Regions from separate parts of the Pantoea allii genome, predicted to be linked through region 1. Evidence: riboswitches for the same ligand, from Rfam matches in the RefSeq annotation. Region 1 holds a riboswitch; each other region holds the start of a gene.
What was found. A riboswitch is a leader RNA that binds a small molecule or an ion and turns the genes downstream of it on or off. The one in region 1 is predicted to bind thiamine pyrophosphate.
Positions count from the first base shown of each region.

Region 1 (5,179 bases):
CGACCACCAGATCGATATCCGTCATTGCCGCCTCAACAATGCTGGCGCGCAACGCCACAGGATATACTTCAACAACCGTATCCGGGTTACGCTGTGCCAGCGCGCGTTGCGCGCAAAAAACCTTCGGCTCGCCAATGTCGGCCGTGGTAAACAGCGTCTGACGATGCAGATTATGCAGCGCCACAACATCATCGTCATAAAGCCGGATATAACCGATGCCAGCGCCAGCCAGCAGTGGCAGCAGCATGGAAGCCAGCCCACCTGCACCGACCACTAAGACACGCGCAGCTGACAGGGCCTGCTGCCCTTGCTCCCCGACGTCTGGCAGCATTGTCTGTCGTTGATAACGCGACATCACCGCTCCTTAGCTGAACTGGGCCAGCCCGAAAATGGGCGTGGACGCCGCCGCCATGTCGCGGCGTTCCATCATCCCTGCCTGACGTGCCTGATGTCCCGCGTCGATGGCACCAGCAAAGGCACCAGCCATACGCACCGGATCGCTGGATTTCGCGACGGCGGTATTCAGTAACACAGCGTCGAAACCTAATTCCATCGCCTGGGCCGCCTGACTCGGCGCACCGATCCCGGCGTCAATAATCAGCGGAACGTCTTTAAACCAGGCACGCATCGTGCGTAAGCCCTCAATATTGCGTAATCCCTGCCCGGAACCGATGGGCGCGCCCCATGGCATCAGCACTTCACAGCCGGCATCCAGCAGTTTCTCGCCAACAATCAGGTCTTCTGTGGTGTAGGGAAAAACATGAAAACCCTCGGCACACAAAATACGCGCCGCTTCAACCAGGGCAAAAGGATCGGGCTGCAAGGTGTCGGCATGACCAATCACTTCAAGTTTGATCCACGACGTGGCGAACAACTCCCGCGCCATATGTGCAGTGGTAACGGCTTCTTTAACCGTATGACAGCCTGCCGTGTTCGGTAATACGCGTTTATTCAGCGTTTTCAGAAGGTCGCGAAATGCGCCGCCCTGGCTTCCTTCACGACGTAAACTGACTGTAATAATGTCTGCGCCCGATGCGCTGACGGCCTGTTGCAAAATATCTGGCGAGGGATAACCCGCCGTGCCCAGTAAAAAACGTGACTGCCCGCTATAGTCGTAAAACATCGTTAACCTCCCTGCATCGGTGATAACACTTCCAGACGACAACCGGCCTCAAGCGGTTGGGAGGAATAGCGTTCCCGGGGAATAAAGGTGCCGTTAAGCGCGCTGGCGACACAGTCCGCATCAATATCCTGTTCCGCCAACAATTCAGCCAGCGTCCGGGCCTGAGTCTCAATAGCAAGGCCGTTCAGTTCTATTTTCATCGCATTCCCTCTGACGTAAGTTGTTGCATAAGCTTCTCGGCCATCATCGGGGCCAATAAGAAGCCGTGACGATACATACCGTTGATGGAAAAAATGCCGTTTTCATAACGAACATCGGGCAGATTATGAGAGTAAGCCGGACGCAAACCCGTACCGCTTTCAATGATGCGTGCTTCGGCAAGGGCAGGATGGATGCTGTAAGCAGCGCTCAACAGTTCCATCATTGCGCGCGCGCTGATCGGGCTGTCATCCTGGCTTTCGACCATGGTCGCGCCGAGCATAAAATGCCCTTGCGCTCGAGGTACCAGATAACAGGGAAAGCGCGGGTGCAGAAGGCGAACCGGCCGGGAGAACGTTATCTCATTCGTCTGCAGGATGACCATTTCACCGCGTACGGCGCGGAGTGCCGGCAGGGATTCCTGGGCATGGATACCACGGCAATCAATAACGTTCCCACTGGGTTTACCGCTGTGAAAATTCACGCCAGCATTGATTAAGCGCGTTTGTAACTGTTGCATTGCCAGACGGGGATCAAGATGGGCTTCTGCAGCGAAAAATAGTCCACGCGCAAAACGGTTTTCCAGCGCGGGTTCGATCTCTGCAGGCATCACCCACTGATGTTCAGACGTCATGTTCGCAAAACGGGTTAATTCAGCACGATCGCGCGGCGGCGCAATCACCAGCGTGCCCTTTTGTTCAACGCCGCTGATGCGGGCCGACCACCATGCAGCGGCATGCTGGCCCCAGTCCACCACCTGCTGCGGCGCACTTTCCGCTTCGCACCAGGGGGCCAGCATGCCGCCAGCCCAGTGGGAAGCCGCCCGGCAATCGGGTAACGTGATGATTTCGACATTTTCGCCGCGCTCCGCCAGTAACGTAGCAATGCACAGCCCGGACACACCACTGCCCAGCACCGACCAGCGGCTCATTGCCAGCCAACCTGACAGCGTAAAATCAGAAACAGGATTTTCACATTGGCCTCTCTTTTAAATCAGAGACCCGTGATACGAGAAGGGAAAAAGCATGAGCACAGTAAAAGCAGGCTCTGCGGCAAGTATCTGCACTGGGCGAAGATACCCGTCTTCCTACGCCAGTATCAACTGGGTCAGGTTCTAAGGGTCGCTAAGCCGCGCATTGCGCTATTAGCCTCTCAGTCTCTTTGGCGAGACTCCCCTGACGGGTTCTAGTTGTATTTTAAGCTGCGTCTTACGTCAAGGCTGACGTAACAATTTGTCATCAGCGTCTAAGGCACATTCAGATAACGCAGCAAGGCGGTCATACAGGCCGCGCCCAAAATAATCACGATAAGCGGGGCTTTACGCCAGGCAAGAAAAAGGGCAAACGACACACCCAACAACCTTGCCATCCCGGCAAAATGCTGGCCTTCAAACAGGGTGGTGGTGGCCGCTACGGCCAGTAACAGCACGGTTGCCGCATCAGATAGCATATGCTGCGTCCGTTCACTGACAGGCAACCTGTTACCCAGTTTGACGCCGGCATAGCGAATGGCATAGGTCCCGGCGGCCAGCAGTGCAATTCCTGCAATAATTATCGGGTGATTCATTTACGCGATCTCCACGTCAGCAGCCCTAACAGGGAAAACAGAACCGGCATACCTGCGGGAACAAATGGCGTGACCACCAGCGACACCAGCGCACCTGTCGTCGCAGGGATAGAGGTGCGGGGTTTACGTAGCGCCGGGAAAATCAGGGCGATAAGAATGGCGGGGAAAACGGCATCCAGACCGATAGCGGAAATACTCGGGATAAACTGACCAATCGCAGCCCCAAGCATCACGCTAAATGGCCAGATCAATCCAATACCGATGCCACAAAGCCAAAAGGCACTGCGGCGCTGGGCCAGTGTTGGCTGAGAGATGCCAAATACCACACTTTCATCGTTCATGATGTGACAGCCGAGCAGGCCTCGCCAGCCCTGAACCACCAAATCTTTAACAGCAATACCGAAGGGGAGATGGCGTGCGTTAACCAGCAGGCCCGCCGCTGCCGCAGTCAACGGGCTGCCACCGCCTGCCACGATGCAAATAAATAAGAATTCTGATGCACCAGCCAGTACGAGAGTCGATAACGCCAGTGGCACCCAAAACGGAAAGCCATCCGCAGTAGCAAGAGAACCATAAGACAGGCCTACAATCCCATCTGCGATACAGACCAGAAAAATCGCTTTAATCACGCCCTTATCGAGCGTCGTTTTTTTTGCCGGCATCAAAATCAAATCCCATATCGAACGTTTTATCCATTATAATGAACATCCAACATGTATTACAAGATGAACGATACGTTCGTTTTAATGAACAGGATGAATGATGAGTACGCCCATTAACATCATTGCCAATAGCTTAGTGAGAGAACGTCAGCGTACTGGCCTGACGCTCGCTGAGGTGGCACGTCGCGCAGGTATTGCAAAATCGACCCTGTCTCAGCTTGAAGCCGGTAATGGCAATCCCGGCATTGAAACATTGTGGTCACTGTGTGTGGCGTTGAATATTCCTTTTGCCCGCCTGATGGAGCCGGAAGCGAATCGCCTGCAGGTTATTCGCCGCGGCGAAGGTCCAGCGGTGGCCGCCGAGCAGGCTGACTATAAAGCGGTGCTGTTGGCAACCTGCCCACCAGGCGCTCGACGGGATATCTATTTGTTGCACATCCAGCCCGGTAGTGAACGCTGCTCACAGCCGCATTCGCCCAATACCATTGAACATTTAATTTTAACCCAAGGGCGTGCGCTGGTGGGTCCGGTCGATTCACCGGTTGAACTGGCGGTGGGCGATTACATCAGTTATCCGGGCGACAGTGAGCATATTTTCCGCGCGCTTGAGCCCGACACGCTGGCGGTGTTGGTCATGGAGCACGTGTGAAGGCAGGCTTCCCTGCCTTCGTTTACCCATGCGCTGTCATGACTGCGGAACCCTGTCTGAGGGAAGCCAGTGAGATGACTCGATGCGCGCTCTTCTCCAGTAAGGCGAGGTCATGGCTGACCAGCAAAATGGCACAACGCTGCTTTGTTGCCAGCCCGGTAAGTAGCGCCAGCGTCTGCTGCTGAACAAGCGGGTCCAGACGCGACGTCGGCTCATCGGCAAATAAAAAGACAGGGTCCAGTAGCATGACCCGCAGCAGGGAAAAACGCTGAAGCTCGCCACCTGACAAACCAGAAGCCGGGCGGCTCAGCAAATCATGCGCTAATGCCAGTTGCACCATCAGTTCATCACGTCGCTGAACCGTGGCGTGGTGCAGACGCAGCACATCATCGATAACCTGTGCCATCGACACGTCAGGTGGAAAAATGGCTGAGGGATCCTGATACAGTTTTTGGTAACGTAACTTACTGATATTGCCGGGCCGTATGACTCTGCCTGCATCCGGTTTTATCAGACCACACAGCGTATCTCCCAGGCTACTTTTACCACAGCCGCTTTCGCCGTAAAGCCCTACGATTTCACCGGCCCGAAAGGTTAAAGCCGCATCGTGAAACAGCCTTTTTCCTGAACGTTTCAGCGAAAGGCCTTCTGACTGTAACACGACGGTTTCATCACAGGGCACCCGCAAGCCTGTCGCCCAGGCCTGCGGTTCCGCCGCCAGCAACTGTTGCGTGTAACGCTCTTGTGGCCTGCTCAGCACCCGCCTGGCACTGCCCTGCTCAATGACCTGGCCTTTATGCATCACCATGACATCGCCAGCCAGCTGCCTGGCCAGTGCAATGTCGTGCGTGATCGTCAATAAGGTTTCGCCCCGAGCAACCGCCGTGTTCAACAGGCGACCTATTTCATCCCGTCGTGCGACGTCCAGCCCTTTAGTGGGTTCGTCTGCAATCAACATCGTGGCCCCACCAGCACGAGCCG
Region 1 is NZ_CP125959.1:244,948-250,126, forward strand. Features, by position in the region: gene QNH99_RS22505 (HesA/MoeB/ThiF family protein) at 1-355, opposite strand, end outside; gene QNH99_RS22510 (thiazole synthase) at 365-1,123, opposite strand; gene thiS (sulfur carrier protein ThiS) at 1,126-1,323, opposite strand; gene QNH99_RS22520 (FAD-dependent oxidoreductase) at 1,320-2,252, opposite strand; TPP riboswitch at 2,389-2,508, opposite strand; gene QNH99_RS22525 (AzlD domain-containing protein) at 2,567-2,887, opposite strand; gene QNH99_RS22530 (AzlC family ABC transporter permease) at 2,884-3,549, opposite strand; gene QNH99_RS22535 (helix-turn-helix domain-containing protein) at 3,650-4,198, shown strand; gene QNH99_RS22540 (ABC transporter ATP-binding protein) at 4,221-5,179, opposite strand, start outside.

Region 2 (5,179 bases), on a different replicon from region 1:
CGCAATGCTGCCGACGCCGGTGGCTAAGACCTCAGGTGCACGGGCAATGCTGATGCCACCGATCGCGACAGTAGAGATGCCCGCCAGCCGACCCAAATGGCGTTTAAGTTCAGCCAGCCCTTGCGGAGAAGAAGGCATCGCTTTCGTCTGCGTGGGGAAGATGTGCCCCAGTGCAATGTAAGAAGGGCGCAGCGCCAGCGCCCGATCCAGCTCCGCATCGTCATGGGTTGACAGCCCCAGTCGCAAGCCAGCATGCAAAATCTGCTGAAGATTCGCGACGTCTAAATCCTCCTGGCCCAGATGAACGCCATAAGCCTGATGTTTAATCGCCAACTGCCAGTAATCATTGATAAACAGACGTGCCTGATAGCGCTTACCTGCGGCGATAGCCCGAATAATAAAGGGTTCAACCACCTCATCGGGCTGATCCTTGATCCGAAGCTGAAGGGTTCGCACACCGGCGTCTAACAGACGTTCAATCCATTCAACGCTGTCGACAACCGGATACAGCCCTAAGCGTGGTGCGGTGGCGGGAAAGGCGTCCATTTATTCCTCCTTAAGGGCGGTTGCGGGATGATAGATCTCACCGCCGCGCTCACGGAAATTATCTGACATCTTTGCCATCCCCACTTCAATCGCCTGGGCTTCCGCTTCCTGCTTCGCGGCATAGTCGCGTACTTCCTGGGTAATTTTCATTGAGCAAAATTTGGGGCCACACATGGAACAGAAGTGCGCAACCTTGCCTGATTCCTGCGGCAGGGTTTCGTCGTGATAAGCGCGTGCCGTATGGGGGTCCAGCGCAAGATTAAACTGATCTTCCCAGCGAAACTCAAAACGCGCTTTCGACATGGCGTTGTCGCGGATCTGCGCCCCCGGATGGCCTTTTGCCAGATCGGCGGCGTGCGCGGCGATCTTGTAGGTAATCAAACCCTGTTTCACATCGTCTTTATTCGGCAGACCCAGGTGCTCTTTCGGCGTGACATAGCAGAGCATGGCGCAACCGAACCAGCCAATCATTGCCGCACCAATGCCAGAGGTAAAATGATCGTAACCCGGAGCAATATCGGTGGTCAGTGGACCCAGGGTGTAAAACGGCGCTTCATGGCAGTGTTCCAGCTGTTCAGTCATGTTGCGACGGATCATTTGCATGGGAATATGACCGGGGCCTTCAATCATGACCTGTACATCGTATTCCCAGGCGATTTTTGTCAGCTCACCTAAGGTGTGCAGTTCTGCAAACTGCGCGTCGTCATTAGCATCCTGAATTGATCCCGGACGCAGTCCGTCCCCCAGCGACAGCGAAATATCATAAGCAGCACAAATTTCACAGATGTCGCGGAAGTGCTCATAGAGAAAGCTCTCTTTGTGATGCGACAGGCACCACTTCGCCATAATGGACCCACCACGAGAGACGATGCCGGTCAGGCGTTTCGCGGTCATGGGGACATAGCGCAACAGCACGCCAGCATGGATAGTAAAATAATCCACGCCCTGTTCAGCCTGTTCCAGCAAGGTATCGCGGAAGATGTCCCAGTTCAGGTCTTCTGCTACACCGTTAACTTTCTCAAGCGCCTGATAGATCGGGACTGTACCGATCGGCACCGGGCTGTTACGCAAAATCCATTCGCGGGTTTCATGGATGTAGCGCCCTGTAGAGAGATCCATAACGGTATCCGCGCCCCAACGGGTTGACCACACCAGTTTTTCCACCTCTTCCTCAATGGAGGAGGTCACGGCGGAGTTGCCAATATTCGCATTTACCTTCACCAGAAAGTTACGCCCAATGATCATGGGTTCGGATTCAGGATGATTGATATTCGCCGGGATGATGGCGCGTCCGGCTGCCACTTCCTGACGCACAAACTCAGGTGTAATATTTTCCGGCAAATGCGCGCCAAAGCTGTGCCCCGGATGCTGTTGTAACAGCACCTCACCGCGGATGCGTTCCCGGCCCATATTTTCCCGCAGCGCGATAAATTCCATCTCCGGCGTGATAATGCCCTGGCGTGCATAGTGCAACTGGGTCACGCAGCGTCCGACTTTAGCGCGACGCGGCGTTGGCAGGTGTTCAAAACGGAGATGATCCAGCCCGTCATCGGCCAGCCGCTGCTGCGTGTAGGCTGAGCTGATTTGCATCAGATTCTCGCTGTCATTACGTTCTTCAATCCAGCGCGCGCGCAGTTTATCCAGCCCGCGATGAACATCGATGTGTGCAGCCGGATCGCCATAGGCGCCCGCCGTATCATAAATCGGTACGGGCTCATTCTCCTCATAAACAGGCGCGTCTTTACTGCCGCTGATCAGGGTAGGGCTGAGTTGAATTTCCCGCATCGGGACACGAATATCGTCGCGACTGCCGGTGAGCCAGATACGTTTTGAGTTGGGGAAGGCGCTGCCGCCCTGAAGAGAATCAATAAATTCCTGTGCCTGAGCACGTTGTTCGCGACGGGTCGTTTTAGCAGTAGACATAGCAATATTCCAGTAAGTGGGAAGGTTGCTTGTCCGGAGTTCGGAAGGAGTAACGGCACTGCTGGCACCATCCGGTGGCGTACCGTATAAATTTACTCTTGTTCCCTTCGCAGGTTCTAACCTGATCAGGTTCCGCGGATCCCGAATTAACGGTCTCAGCCCAGAGGGCACTCCGACAAGATGTGGTTTTAACGCTTTACGCGACGACGCCTGCGCTGCCTTACCTGTAAAGAACCGATAACGAGAGCAGGACGTGTAGGTAACGTTTCAACCGTAAAACACCGACTACATTAGGCATTACGTTTAAAGCCCACTCAGCATAAGGGGGCTTTTTACTAATCACAAGTCTTTTACAATCGATGAGGTTTTAGGCAGGGCGGGCAATTTCGCTGTCGTTAGCCACGGGCGGGGTAAGGTGGTTATCCCATGCCATCTGAATTAACTTGTCCTCAAGGGTAAAGCGTCCTTCAAGGGCTTCACCCACCTCTGAGAGGGCATTCTGAAAGGTGACATAGTTATCGTCATCAATCGCCTGCTGAAGATGCCCGTCATACAATTGCATCAGTTTTTCGGTGTTGGCTTCCAGCGAGGGATAAATCTGCGTGGCGGCCAGCAACGGGCTGGTGCCGTCCATTTCACCGATCAGGCGTTGGTAAAGACTAAAGTGGCCTGATGACAGGTAATCGACCAGATTATGGCAAAAGTTATCAAGCGCCTGTTCATCCAGACGAGTCAGTGCCTCTTTCTTTGGCTTAATACCGACCAAATGATAATAAGAAACCAATAGCTGGCGGCGAGCGGCCAGCCATGAATCTACCAGTTCATTACTGCCACCTACGCGTTTGGTCAGAACGTCTAACTGGTTGAGCATAGTTAACTCCGTATGAGTTATGCACCTTCATATTTCAGATTAGCGATGCGTCAATTGCGCTTGTTCTCCACGAGCCAGTCGGGGATAAATAAGCGTGCTGTCGTCTTGCAACCAGAATTATTTGGGTATAGTTGTTCATCTACACACTTAACATCGGGACTTCAGCGTGCGGGTTGACGCTAAGGATGACGAAATAAATGCAATGCGAAATTTCAAGCGTAGACGCTGGATGGTGGATTGTCAGCAGTGAACAGAAAATTTGGTTACCGCAAGGGGATCTCCCCCACGGTAATGCGCAACAGTTTGGCCTGACAGGCCATCAGGGACGCGTTATCGGCGAATGGCAGAGTGAGAAAGTCTGGCTGGTTTGCGAAGCACGTTCAGAGGATATGCTGTCGCTGCGGCAGTTGCTTAACGAAGATCCGGCGCTATTTCAGCTGGCGGGGCGCGGTGTACAACTGGCCGAGTTTTATCGCTCTCATCGCTGGTGTGGCTACTGTGGTCATGAGATGCACCCCAGCAAGCGTGAGTTTGCCTGTCTGTGCAGTCACTGTCGTGAACGTTACTATCCACAAATTGCGCCCTGCATTATCGTTGCGATTCGCCGGGGGGACGAGATCCTGCTGGCTAATCATGCGCGCCATCGTAATAACATTTACACTGTGCTGGCCGGGTTTGTTGAGGTCGGTGAAACCATTGAACAGGCTGTCGCGCGTGAGGTGATGGAAGAAAGCAATGTGCGTGTCAGGAATGTTCGCTATGTTACATCGCAACCCTGGCCCTTTCCGCAATCCCTGATGATGGCCTTTATGGCGGAATATGATGGCGGTGAGTTACAGCATGACGGTAAAGAGCTGCTGGATGCCGGATGGTTCCGCTTTGATGCGCTGCCGTTACTTCCTCCGCCCGGTACCGTTGCCCGCCGATTAATTGAAGATACCGTGGCCCTCTGCCGCGCTGAGGCGTGAGAGTGCTACACTACTCGCTTGATACCGAGAGAGTCCTGACATGAGTGAACTGAAGAACGACCGTTATTTGCGCGCCCTGTTACGCCAGCCTGTAGATGTCACCCCAGTATGGATGATGCGGCAAGCCGGGCGTTATTTGCCGGAATATAAAGCGACGCGCGCCCAGGCGGGTGATTTTATGTCGCTATGCAAGAATGCCGAACTGGCCTGCGAAGTCACCCTCCAACCCCTGCGTCGCTTCAAGCTGGATGCGGCAATCCTCTTCAGTGATATTCTCACCATTCCTGATGCCATGGGGTTAGGGCTGTACTTCGAAACGGGTGAAGGCCCGTGTTTCTCTAATCCAGTAACGTGCCGTGCCGATGTCGATCGCCTGCCCGTGCCCGATCCTGAACAGGAACTGGGTTACGTGATGAACGCGGTGCGCACCATCCGTAAAAACCTCAATGGCGAGGTGCCTTTAATTGGCTTCTCAGGTAGCCCGTGGACACTGGCGACCTACATGGTTGAAGGGGGAAGTAGCAAAGCCTTCACCAAAATTAAAAAAATGATGTACGCCGAGCCGTCCACGCTGCACGCCATGCTGGATAAGCTGGCTGACAGCGTCATTCTCTATCTCAATGCCCAGATTCGCGCCGGTGCGCAGTCGGTGATGGTATTTGACACCTGGGGCGGCGTGTTAACCGGGAACGACTATCGTGAGTTCTCGCTTTACTACATGCATAAAATTGTCGACAGCGTGCTACATGAAAACGAAGGTCGTCGCGTGCCGATCACCTTGTTTACCAAAAATGGCGGGCAGTGGCTGGAAGCGATTGCCGAGACGGGCTGTGACGCACTTGGTCTTGACTGGACGATCGATATCAGCGAG
Region 2 is NZ_CP125958.1:4,400,754-4,405,932, reverse strand. Features, by position in the region: gene thiE (thiamine phosphate synthase) at 1-546, opposite strand, end outside; gene thiC (phosphomethylpyrimidine synthase ThiC) at 547-2,469, opposite strand; TPP riboswitch at 2,555-2,654, opposite strand; gene QNH99_RS20605 (Rsd/AlgQ family anti-sigma factor) at 2,837-3,340, opposite strand; gene nudC (NAD(+) diphosphatase) at 3,538-4,308, shown strand; gene hemE (uroporphyrinogen decarboxylase) at 4,349-5,179, shown strand, end outside.
Region 2: linked by a shared signal. The riboswitch ahead of thiC (phosphomethylpyrimidine synthase ThiC) and the one ahead of QNH99_RS22520 (FAD-dependent oxidoreductase) in region 1 are both predicted to bind thiamine pyrophosphate.

Region 3 (5,179 bases), on a different replicon from region 1:
GACATTACGCTGCCGCAGGCGCAGCTCCCGGCTGCTCCACAGCAACATCGTGGTCAGCGCCACACATAACAGCCCGGCACCGAGCGCGATCCGCAACGAGGTCAGGGTGGCTTGCCACAGCGCCGGTTGCTGTAACGCGCCCTGAATCCCGCCCTCCAGACCATTCACAATCACCGCCAGCAGCGGAGGCAGCAGCAGCAGCAGCGCGAAAACAATCATCACGGCGTCACTGACGCGTGACAGCGTGGAGTCCTGAGGATCGCGCCAGCCCTGCAGCTGTGGACTGCCAGCCGGAATGGCTTTACTGAAGCGTTGGCTGAGGATCACCAGCATCAGGCAACAGCAGAGCTGAATAAGCGCCAGCAACGCAGCCCGGCCAGGATCGTAGTCATAACTTAACGCCTGGAAGATGGCCAGTTCGACAGTGGTTGCCTGGGGGCCACCGCCCAACGAGAGTACGGTGGCAAAACTGGCAAAGCAGAGCATGAAGATCAGTGCGCCCGTGGGCAGCAGCTGGCGGCGCAGCCAGGGCCACTCAAGCAGCCGGAACTGATGCCAGCCACGTATGTTCAACTGGGCAGCCAGCTGCCGCTGTTCGGCAGGAATGCTTTCCAGTGACTGAAGCATCAGGCGCGTAGCCAACGGCAGATTAAAAAATACGTGCGCCAGTAAAATGCCCTGCAGCCCGTAAGGTGAGAAGTGATAGTCCACACCAAGCCATGCGCAAAGCTGTGCCAGCCAGCCCACCCGACCATAAACGGTGAGCAGGCCAAACACCGCGACCAGGACGGGCAGTACCAGGGTCATAGCGCACAGGCGCAGCAACCACTGGCGGCCAGGAAAGCGGCGTCGATAAAGGGCTCGGGATAGCGGAATGGCCGGAAGCAGAGAGAGCAGGGCAGAGAGCAGGGCCTGACCCAATGAAAAGACCATCACATGGTGCAGATAATCATCCTGCAGTACCTTCAGCCAGTCGGTCGCCGGTGCCGCCATCCACAATGACGCAAATGCCAACAGCGCCACGCTGCAAAGCAGTAGCGTGGCGAGGGAACCCGGAATCAGCCAGCACGGAATTAACGGCTGACGGCGCGTTGCCATTGGCTAACCCATTGCGAACGGTGGCTGGCGACCTCTTCGGGCGAGAACTGTAATGCGGTTTTTGGCACGCTGAGTGAGGCAAAGCCAGCAGGCAGGTCGGTTTTGATCACGGGATACATCCAGTTGCCGGTCGGAATGGTGTTCTGGAAAGCTGGCGTCACCATAAATTGCATAAACTGCTGTGCCAGTTTTGGCTGTTTACTGTTGGCCAGTCTGGCCGCCACTTCTACCTGCAGATAATGGCCTTCGGCAAACGGCGCAGCGGCATAGTTATCTTTTTTCTCTTCGATGATGTGGTAAGCCGGCGATGTGGTATAGCTCAGCACCAGATCGCTTTCGCCTTTCAGGAACAGACCATAGGCTTCACTCCAGCCCTTGGTAACCGTGACGGTTTTTTTCGCCAGCTTTTGCCAGGCTTCAGGGGCCTTATCGCCATAGACTTTTTGCATCCAGAGTAACAAGCCAAGGCCCGGCGTGCTGGTGCGCGGATCTTCATAAATCACGCGCCACTTCTCCGGGCTTTCCACCAGTTCTTTCAGGCTTGTAGGGGGGTTCTTCAGGGTGTTTTTGTTGTAGACGAACGCAAAGTAACCGTAATCGAAGGGCACAAAAGTGGTGTCTTTCCAGCCGTCCGGCAACTGCAGTTTGCTGGTATCCACGTCGCTTTTGGCGAAAAGGCCGGTTTGTGCCGCCGCCTGCACGAGATTGTTGTCCAGGCCTAATACCACATCGGCCTTGCTGTTTTTGCCTTCCATGCGCACGCGGTTCAGCAGAGATACCCCGTCTTCCAGGGCAACAAATTTCAGTTCGCAATCGCACTGGGCTTCAAACGCTTTTTTTACGGCCGGGCCGGGGCCCCAGTCAGCGGAAAAGGAGTCGTAGGTGTAAACCGTCAGGACAGGTTTGGCGGCGAATACCGGGGTAGAAAGTAACAGCAGCACGGGCAGGACGTTTTTTAACACTTTGCGCTCCTAATGGCGGCAGGGTTGAGTCGCAAAGGATCTGAGCAAAGTAGCCTCTCAAATCCCTACGTCGGTATTAACCGATTCAGGTTCGACGGGTATTTCTCAGCGCTCTGACACTGTGGAAAGAGGCACCCCGTTGAGAACGTGACATTCTAGTCATTTAACGGTCAGGGGGGAAGGCTCACAGCGTGGGCGGGGCAAACCAGGCGGATTTAAAATCAAACCAGCCCAGCGTATTCATTCGGACGCCGCGCATGCTTCGCTGGCCCTCCAGCAGTAGCCAGTGGTGAAACAACGGATGGAGCCAGTTATTCTCAACCAGGTGTTTACCCCATTCGGCAAGGGGAAGCGTTTTTTCCCGCCAGCGCGCGGCATCCTGCTGCCAGTTAACCGGCAGGCAGTGCTGCATCAACGGCGTTTCGTATAACAACGCAAACAGTGAATACTCAAGTGGCAGAGTAAAATTGACGCTGCCCAGCCAGATATCGCTTTCACCCTCGCCCTGATGCCAGCTCTCGTAACTGACCTCTCGGGTTTCCAAAGCAACGCCATGTTCTGCCAGCAGTGGACGTAGGGCATCCGTAATGCTGACATGCTCAATATGCTGATTATACCAGGTCAGCGTCAGCGTCGTGAGACCGGCAGGTTTTTCCACCGGGGTCAGATCGCGGCGATGGTGCCAGCGGGGCAGCAGGCCGTAAGCCGGGAACCAGTAGCGCTGATAACCCATGCCCGCCTTATTGAGGAGTGCAATCGGATTAAGCAGGTAGCTTACCCAGCGCCGGATGTCCCGATCGGCGGCTTTTTCTGAACGCTGATCGAACAGTAAATAGTAGCAACCCTCTTCAAGGCGGCTCTCTTCCTGTTTCTCATCGGCATTTTCGCCCTGCAGACGAACGCCGGCATACACCAGCTCGTCGCTGATCTCGGGCAGGACCCAAACCGACACGTCATCGATCAACGCGCGATAGCCAAAATAATCATCAAACGCTTCGATCTTCAGCTGGCTTTGCTGATTGCGTATCACCCGATAGGGGCCGGTTCCCACAGGCTGGCGGGCAAAATCGCGGATTTCAGGCCATTCACGCGGCAGAATCATGGCGCTGACGCTGCCCAGTAGCCAGGGCAGCCAGCTGTCGGGCTGGTCTAAATAAATATCCAGCGTCCAGGGGGCAGGAGAATCGATCCGGTGGATATGGGAAAACAGAGGATGCTGGCGCTGACGTTCAAGACTGGCGATAACGTCGGCCATCTCCAGTTCCCGGCCATGGTGAAAACGGATGGCCGGCCGTATATAGAAGCGCCAGTGACGATCCGAGGTCTGCTGCCAGTGATGGGCGATATCGGCTTCGATTTCCCCCTTTTCCTCATTTATACGGGTCAGGCCGCTAAAGATCTGGCGGGCAATATGGGTTTCGGAACGGCGCAGTGGCGATCCGGGCAACAGATTGAGCAGAGGACGGTAGTAAAGGACGCGCAAAATATGTTTGCCCTGGCGAAAACTGCGCCCCAGGTGCGCGCTAATCATCTGCCTGACCTGGTTTTTATCCCCCACCAGTTGGACTAACTGATCGATACGATCCTGCTCCAGCAGGTCTTCGGCTCGCTGCTGCTGCAGTGCCAGCCCGGTATAGCAGAAGGTGAGCAGGGAGCGTTTTCCCCGTCCGGCTTCGGCCTGCCAGGTCAGCCAGCCAGCCTCCTGCATTCTGTTTAGCAGGTTTCGCATATGGCGACGCGAACAGTGCAGCAAATCAGCCAGCTCGCCCAGGGTTGTTTCCTGCGATTGCCCCTGGCAACTTTGCCACAGACGAATGAACTGCTGCTTCAGACGTGATGAAGACATAAAAGAGGAACTCCCTGAGAAACGTGCTCTGTTTTTCTTACCTCATTTTAGAGGCAAGCTTTCCTGTAATGGAAGAGCGGGAGGCATTCAGTCATGAATGGCGCTCTGACATGGACTGGCAGCGATGTCTGTCCCTTCTGAGTCGTGTGTTACCATTTCGCCAGCAGCGTTTATTCTGCTGGCTTTTTTCGCTTAGGGTAACGGTTCTTTGCCGGAGACGGGCGTCAGCACCTTATTCATATTGATGCCCGTCACCTGAAAACCGGCGGTGTCGTAAAGCTGACGTGCAGAGGGGTTATCTGCCGCGACGCGCAGCCTGATTTGCGTGAAACCCTGCTCAATGAGCCGCTTTTCTAGCGCCGCCATGGACGCCCGGCCGAGGCCTTGTCTGCGGAAGGCCGGGAACAGGTAAAAGTCATTGATAAAGACGGATCTAAACGCCAGGTCCGGTTTGTACCACAGGTAACCGACAGGTTGTGCGTTATCCTTACTGGTGTCAGTGATAGACAAAATAACGTGCCCGGTCGTTTTTTCGCCGTCAGGGAAGCTGGACAGGATAGTCTGACGAGCCTGTCGCAGCGCATCCTCTTGTGAAATGCGGTCATTGCTGACTATCTCTGCGGCATAGTCAGCAATGAAATAATCTGTAAACGCAGCGAATTCGTCAGCGGTTAGCGGCCTGAAAGTAATCATGTCTCGTTCTCGTCGTGAAGGTGGCAGTCATAAAACAGTGTACTGGCGATGAAACGCGAGGCAATTTTGTTGATGATTACCTACTAAAAACCTTATCCGGGCAGCCTGAGCCGCGCCACCAGGTACGAAAGGTTTCGCAGGCAGAAGGCCATAAGAAAGCGGCAACACGCGCGGTATAACCTGACATGCAGTAGGCTATGAGCATCATCCGTTTGTTATTTTACGTTGAGTATAATCAGGCAAAATGAAGGGCTGACGCCCATCAGTCATGCAACCTGTTTATCACTTTCATCCTGTAAGGGACCTGGCATGAAATCGTTGTTCTCGCTCTTCAAGCGCTTTAATCCTGTCTTTTTTGCCTTTATGGTAACCGCATTTATCCTCGGTATTGCCGGTGCTTTGCAGGCACCCACGCTAAGCCTGTTTTTATCACGGGAAGTGCAGGTGCCGCCGCTGTGGGTAGGACTGTTTTTTACCATCAATGCCATTGCAGGCATTGTGGTGAGCATGATGATCGCAAAGCGCTCCGACAGCGTCGGCGATCGACGTAATATCATCTTACTGTGCTGCATCCTTGCCC
Region 3 is NZ_CP125958.1:3,837,458-3,842,636, reverse strand. Features, by position in the region: gene thiP (thiamine/thiamine pyrophosphate ABC transporter permease ThiP) at 1-1,098, opposite strand, end outside; gene thiB (thiamine ABC transporter substrate binding subunit) at 1,074-2,060, opposite strand; TPP riboswitch at 2,105-2,209, opposite strand; gene sgrR (HTH-type transcriptional regulator SgrR) at 2,245-3,906, opposite strand; gene QNH99_RS18155 (GNAT family N-acetyltransferase) at 4,099-4,599, opposite strand; gene QNH99_RS18150 (MFS transporter) at 4,909-5,179, shown strand, end outside.
Region 3: linked by a shared signal. The riboswitch ahead of thiB (thiamine ABC transporter substrate binding subunit) and the one ahead of QNH99_RS22520 (FAD-dependent oxidoreductase) in region 1 are both predicted to bind thiamine pyrophosphate.